3 regions of the Oryzihumus sp. genome follow, and region 3 is predicted to be linked to each of the others. Evidence: riboswitches for the same ligand, from Rfam matches in the RefSeq annotation. Region 3 holds a riboswitch; each other region holds the start of a gene.
The links. A riboswitch is a leader RNA that binds a small molecule or an ion and turns the genes downstream of it on or off. The one in region 3 is predicted to bind S-adenosylmethionine.

Region 1: it holds a riboswitch for S-adenosylmethionine, as region 3 does, so the genes downstream of both, ACXVGS_RS16785 (bifunctional o-acetylhomoserine/o-acetylserine sulfhydrylase) here and ACXVGS_RS10165 (aminotransferase class V-fold PLP-dependent enzyme) in region 3, are expected to answer to the same signal.
Region 2: it holds a riboswitch for S-adenosylmethionine, as region 3 does, so the genes downstream of both, ssuE (NADPH-dependent FMN reductase) here and ACXVGS_RS10165 (aminotransferase class V-fold PLP-dependent enzyme) in region 3, are expected to answer to the same signal.

Annotation. Positions count from the first base shown of each region.
Region 1 is NZ_JBTCWL010000082.1:8,988-11,243, reverse strand. It holds gene ACXVGS_RS16790 (polysaccharide deacetylase family protein) at 94-1,065, shown strand; SAM riboswitch class IV at 1,137-1,254, shown strand; gene ACXVGS_RS16785 (bifunctional o-acetylhomoserine/o-acetylserine sulfhydrylase) at 1,353-2,256, shown strand, end outside.
Region 2 is NZ_JBTCWL010000021.1:31,817-34,072, reverse strand. It holds gene ACXVGS_RS07535 (RNA polymerase sigma factor) at 1-751, shown strand, start outside; SAM riboswitch class IV at 888-1,002, shown strand; gene ssuE (NADPH-dependent FMN reductase) at 1,261-1,836, shown strand; gene ACXVGS_RS07525 (ABC transporter substrate-binding protein) at 1,836-2,256, shown strand, end outside.
Region 3 is NZ_JBTCWL010000032.1:19,391-21,646, forward strand. It holds gene ACXVGS_RS10165 (aminotransferase class V-fold PLP-dependent enzyme) at 1-1,277, opposite strand, end outside; SAM riboswitch class IV at 1,330-1,446, opposite strand; gene ACXVGS_RS10170 (DNA translocase FtsK) at 1,637-2,256, shown strand, end outside.

The sequences.
Region 1 (2,256 bases), on a different contig from region 3:
TCAGACCCTGCGCGTGGGGACGAATGCCTCTCGCGGGCGGGTGCCTGCCGGCGCACCGTGGAGCCACGGACGTCAGGGGAGAGGTGGTCGCCGATGCGCAGCCCACGGCAGGTCGCGACGCTGGCCCTCACCGTGTCCGTGCTCGCGGTGACCGCAGCCTGTGGCGGCTCCCCGGGGACCGGGGCAGCGCGTCCGTCCTCCACCGCCGGTATGCCGACCACGTCCGGCCGGCCGGCCACCTCCGGGCCGGCGACGAGCACCACGGGCCGCCCCACGCCGACGTCCACCCGGACGAGTGCACCCAGCCCGTCGACCCGCGCGAGCGTCACGACCCGGCCGACCAGCACTCCGCTTCCGACGGCTCCGGCACCGACGCGCACCACCCCGCGGCCGCCGACCACCTCGCCTCGGCCGGCGAACCCCGGGCTGCCGGCCCACCTGCTCGGCACCGTGGTCTCGCGCGTCCCCACGACGTCGAAGGTCGTCGCGCTGACTTTCGACGCCGGCGCCAACGGTGACGGCGTCCCCGCGATCCTGGCCACGCTCAAGGCCCAGCACGTGCCGGCCAGCTTCTGCCTCACCGGCGACTTCGTCCGCGCCTTCCCCGCGTTGTCCCGCCAGATGGCGACCTACGGGCGGATCGGCAACCACACCGACAACCACCCGCACCTGAGCACCCTGTCCGACGCCGCGGTGCGGACCGAGGTGAGCGACGGCGCCGCGGCGATCACCGCGGTGACCGGGCGCAGCCCCAGGCCGCTGTTCCGCTTCCCGTTCGGGGAGTACACCGCGCACACGCTGTCCCTGGTCAACGGCATGGGCTACGTCGCCGTCGGCTGGACCATCGACACCCTCGGATGGAAGGGCACCTCCGGCGGCCAGAGCGCCGACACCGTCGTGGCCCGGGTCCTGGCCGCGCGCACCCCCGGCGAGATCGTGCTCATGCACGTCGGGTCCAACCCCGACGACCACACCACCCTCGACGCGGACGCCCTGCCCCGAGTCATCAGCCAGCTGCGGGCAGCCGGATACTCGTTCGTCACGCTCTCGGCGCTCGGCATCTGAGCGGAGCGCCGGCGTCCGCCATGAGAGACGGCCGTTCCAGCGGCCGGGAGCGCGGCCTAATGTCGGTCACAGGTCATGAGTGTCAGCGCCAAGCCCCGGCTCGCTGACCGGCAACCCTCCACCGCGGTGGGGTGCCCCGGGTGAGGACCAGGCGGTGCGCCACAGGACGGCGCAACGCAAGCGCGGAGACACCCTTGGTGGTATCCCCGCACCTCGCGTGAGGTGCGCCCCGCACCTCTCGCGACCACTCGTCATACGTGAGAAGTGCTGAGAGGCAAGGGAACCCGATGACTGACACCACCCCGAACTGGTCCTTCGAGACGCGGCAGGTCCACGCCGGCCAGGTCCCCGACGAGGCGACCGGCGCGCGGGCACTGCCCATCTACCAGACCACCTCCTACGTGTTCCGCGACACCGACCACGCGGCGAACCTGTTCGCGCTCAAGGAGTTCGGCAACATCTACACGCGGATCATGAACCCCACCCAGGACGCGGTGGAGCAGCGGATCGCCTCGCTCGAGGGTGGCGTCGGCGCGCTGCTGGTCGCCTCGGGCCAGGCCGCCGAGACGCTGGCGATCCTGAACATCGCCGAGGCCGGCGACCACGTCGTGGCCAGCCCCTCGCTCTACGGCGGCACCTTCAACCTGCTCAAGCACACGCTGCCCAAGTTCGGGCTCGAGGTGACCTTCGTGGCCGATCCCAACGACATCGAGTCGTGGAAGGCCGCGGTCCGCCCCAACACCAAGCTGTTCTTCGCCGAGACCATCTCGAACCCCAAGTCCGAGGTGCTCGACATCGAGGCGGTCGCGCGCGTCGCCCACGAGGCCGGGGTGCCGCTGGTGGTGGACAACACGATCGCCACGCCCTACCTGATCCGCCCGCTGGAGTGGGGCGCCGACGTGGTCGTGCACTCGGCCACGAAGTACCTCGGCGGCCACGGCACGGCGATCGCGGGCGTCATCGTCGACGGCGGCACGTTCGACTACGGCCGCGATCCGGAGAAGTTCCCCAACTACAACACCCCGGAGGAGAGCTACCACGGGCTCGTCTTCGCCCGGGACCTCGGCGTCGGCAGCCCGCTCGGGGCCAACCTGGCGTTCATCCTCAAGGCGCGGGTGCAGCTGCTGCGCGACCTCGGGTCGGCGATCTCGCCGTTCAACGCCTTCCTCATCGCCCAGGGCGTCGAGACGC
Region 2 (2,256 bases), on a different contig from region 3:
GATCAAGGCCGCCCGCATCCCGTATCGCGTGCCGTCCGCGGAGGACCTCCCGGCACGCGTCTCCGGCGTCCTCGCCGTCCTCTTCCTCGTCTTCAACGAGGGCTACCTGGCGAGCGGCCCCGACACCGACCCCGTGCGTCACGACCTGACCGCCGAGGCGATCCGGCTGACGCGCCTGGTCCGTGCACTCCTGCCGGAGGACGGTGAGGTGGCCGGGCTTCTGGCGTTGATGCTCCTCACCGAGGCCCGCCGCACCGCCCGCGTCTCGTCGAGCGGCGAGCTGGTCAGCCTCGCCGAGCAGGACCGAGGTGTCTGGGACGCGGCGCTGGTCGCCGAGGGGCACCAGCTGGTGCGCGAGCGTCTGGCCATGGGGAGGCCCCCGGGCCGCTACCAGGTCCTCGCCGCGATCAACGCCGTGCACACCTCTGCCCGCGACGTGCGCGACACCGACTGGTCGCAGGTCGTCGCCCTCTACGACCAGCTCGTCCGCCTCGACCCGTCACCCATCGTCGCCCTCAACCGGGCCGTCGCGGTCGCTGAGCTCGACGGCCCGGAAGTGGCACTGGCGGCCGTCGACCGTCTCGCGGACACGCTGGCCGGCTACCACGCCTTCCATGCGACCCGCGCCGACCTGTTGCGCCGGTTGGGCCGCAGCCAGGAGTCCCGCGCGGCGTACGACGCGGCCATCGGGCTCACGGGCAACACCGCCGAGATCGCCTACCTGACCCGCCGTCGCGACCAGCTGGGGTAGTGCCCGCGCGAACCGCATGCGGGTCCTCGCCGTGCCATCGGCCCCGAGCGGGTCGTCCCCGTGCCGGCATCCCAGCATGCGAGAGACAATTCCTACTCATTTGATAGGCGATCCCTGAACGGCTAGTTTCGGGGCAGGTCACGAGCTCCAGCGCACAGCCCCGGCTTGCTGGACGGCAACCCTCTCATTCGCGGTGGGGTGCTCCGGGTGAAGACCTGGCTCCGGTCGACCGACCGGAGCAAGCGCGAGGCTCGATGCCTCCATCGAGGACGGAAACCCATGAGGGCCAAGGGATCTGGGAGCAGCGGGCCACCCTCGCTCTACCCGGCCCGGCGTCGGCACGTCGACCTCCTCCGGGTCTCCAGCGCGCTCTGTCGCCGCTGACCAGAGCAGTCCTCCTCCTCTCGCACCAGCGAGAACCCTTCCCCAGCAACGGCTCTGCGCCGGCCGGCCCTCCGCGGGCCAAGTCGCACGGCCGGCGATGCCCCCTGCCCATGAAAGGACCCCTCATGGCTGTCATAGCCACCATCTCCAGCAGTCCCTCCACCGCCTCCCGCACCGACGGGGTGCTCTCCGAGATCTCCCGGCAGCTGCAACAAGCGGGGCACCTCGTCGCCCCGATCGTCCTGCGGGACCTTCCCGCCGGGCCGCTGCTGCGCGGCGACGCCGACGACCCGGACATCGCCGCAGCGGTGGGCAGCCTCGAGGCAGCCGATGCGGTCGTCGTCTCGACCCCGGTCTACAAGGCGGCCTACGGCGGGCTGCTCAAGACCTTCCTGGACCTGCTTCCGCAGTTCGCGCTGCGCGGCAAGGTCGTCCTTCCCGTGGCCACCGGCGGCACGCCCGCACACGTCCTCGCCGTCGACTACGCCCTGCGACCGGTGCTCGCCAGTCTCGGCCCCAGCAGCATCAGCCCGGGCTGGTTCGTCCTGGCCGGCGAGGTCACCCTCTTCGAGAGCGGCGAGGTGCTGCTCGAGGAGTCGGCGGCGCGGCCGCTGCGCGAGGTGACTGCGGTCTTCCTCGACACCCTCGCCGGACGCACCCTCCTCGGCGCCCGCCCCGAGCGCCGCGAGGCGGTGGCCTGATGCGCGCGCGGACCACGACCCGGCTCCTCGTCCTGACCCTGGGCGGCGCCGCTGCCCTCACGGCGTGCTCCCTGCCCTCCACCGAGGCGGCCGGCTCGGCGAAGGGGCCGGTGACCCTGCGCTACCAGGGCTCGGCCAACAACGTCACCCTGCCCGAGCTCGCCGCCGAGCTCGGCTACTTCCCCACGATCCGGCTCAGGTGGGTCGGCAACACCACCAGCGGACCCCAGGACATCCAGTCGGCCGCGACCGGCCAGACCGACTTCGGGGGCGCCTTCTCGGGTGCCGTCGTCAAGCTGGTCGACGCCGGAGCCCCGGTCAAGGCGGTCGTCAACTACTACGGCTCGGACGCCCGGTCGTTCATCGGCTTCTACGTCAAGGACAGCAGCGGCATCCGCACGGCCCGGGACCTCATCGGCA
Region 3 (2,256 bases):
TCGACGTGCTCCAACGTGTTGGCGAGCCCGACGCTGGCGCGCACCGCGGTCGCCGGGGCGCCCGGACCGTCGAGCAGGGCGTCCACGAGCAGGTGCGCACAGAACTTGCCGTCCCGCACGCCGATCCCGTGCTCGGCCGACAGCGACGCCGACACCAGTGAGCTGTCGACGCCGTCCACCGTGAAGGTCACCACCCCCACCCGGTCGTGCTCCTCACCGAACACCGACCACGTGGTCACGCCCTCGATGACGGCGAGCCCGGACTGCAGGCGCTGCGCCAGGGCCGACTCGTGGGCCTCGATCGCGTCACGGTGGGCCTCGACCGTGGCACACGCGGCGGCCAGGGCGATCGCGCCGATGACGTTGGGGCTGCCCGCCTCGTGCCGGGCCGCCCCCTGGCTCCACTGCACCTCACGCTCGCTGACCCGTGCCGTCGCCCCACCGCCGCGCAGGTAGGGCGCCGCCGCGTCGAGCCAGTCGGCCCGGCCGACCAGGACGCCCGCACCGAAGGGGGCGTAGAGCTTGTGCCCGGAGAACGCCACGTAGTCCACGTCAAGCGCGTCCAGGTCGATGCGCCGGTGCGGGGCGAGCTGCGCGGCGTCCAGGGCCACGCGCGCGGCATACCGGCGGGCGACCTCGGTGACCCGCTCCACGGGCCACAGCTCACCGGTGACGTTGGATGCTCCGGTGACCACGACCAGCCGTGGTCCGTCGCTGGACCGGGCGTGCTCGGCCAGCGCCTCCTCGAGCAGCACCAGGGCGTCCGCCACGCTGCCGGGCACGGGCAGGCGCACGGTTCGCCGCTCGTCCCAGGGCAGCAGCGCCGCGTGGTGCTCGGACTCGAAGACGAACGTCGTGGTGCGCCGGGGCAGCGCCCGTGCCAGGAGGTTGAGCGAGTCGGTGGTGTTGCGGGTGAAGACGACCAGGTCCTCCTCGCGCGCCCCGACGAAGGAGGCCACCTGCTCGCGGGCCTGCTCGTACCACGCGCTGGTCACCTTCGAGGCGTAGCCGTTGCCGCGGTGCACCGAGGAGTAGGTGCGCAGCGCGGCATCGACCGCGGCCTGGACGGACTCCAGTGCCGGGGTGCTCGCCGCGTGGTCGAAGTTGGCGTAGTCCACGACCGTCCGGTGCAGCGTGGGCACGCCCAGGTCGGCGGCCACGGTGCGCGGCAGCGGCGTCAGGAGGTCCTGCGGCAGCGCGGGAACGGGGCGCAGGTGGTCCCGCGGGGCGGGGGCGGGCGCCTGGTGGTGGGTCCGGCTGATGGTGGCGATCGACAACGAAGCTCACTCCTCGGTGGTCCGGTGGACCATCGAGGCCTTCGGGCTCGCCGGTCCGCGCTTGCCGGCACCGCGGGCGCGGGCCGACCGGGTCGTCACCCGGAGCACCCCGCCGCGACAGGAGGGTTGCCGGCCAGCAAGCCGGGGCTTGACGCTGGCACTCATGACCTGGGCTCGACCGTAGCGGCGCCGGCGCGGGCCTGCCCACCTTTCGGGAGTGATGTCCCGGGATGTGAGACCTGGCGACCGGGGCGGCAGCCGGGAGCAGCCCCGGTGACGGGCGCCCGCCACGCGACGCGCCGGAGGCCGGGGCGCGTGTGACGCGTGATGTCGTCGGGGCGATCGCGTAGCCTGCGAAGGTGGCGACCCGGACGACCTCCTCCTCGCGCTCGAGCTCCTCGGGACGCGGCGGCGCCGCGCGCCCGGCGGCGCGGACGCCTGCGGCCAATCGCAAGCCCGCCGCCCGCAAGCCTGCTGCCCGCAAGCCGGCGCCGCGCAAGCCCGCGCCCCGGGCGGCCACCCTGCCCTGGCCGGTGCGCGCCGTGCGTGGTGCGTGGATGGGCGTGGCCCACCTGGCCGGCGGCACGGTCCGCAAGGTCGGCCACAGCGCGCGTGAGCTCGAGCCGGAGCACCGTCGCGACGGCGTCGGCTTCGCGCTCATCGCCCTGGCCATCATCGTGGCCGCGCGCGAGTGGTGGGCGCTGCGCGGTCCGGTCGGCGACGTGGTCCACGCCGTGGTGGCCGGCACCTTCGGCCGGGTCGGCCTGGCCGTCCCGATCGTCCTGATCCTGCTGGGGCTGCGCCTGCTGCGCGCCCCCGACGAGGCCTCCTCGACCAACCGCATCGGCATCGGCCTGACGGCCCTGGCCTTCTCCGCTGCCGGCCTGGTGCACATCTCCGCCGGGGTGCCGAGCCCGTCCGACGGGGCGCCCTCGATGCGCGAGGCCGGCGGCATCATCGGCTTCCTCGCCTCGAGCCC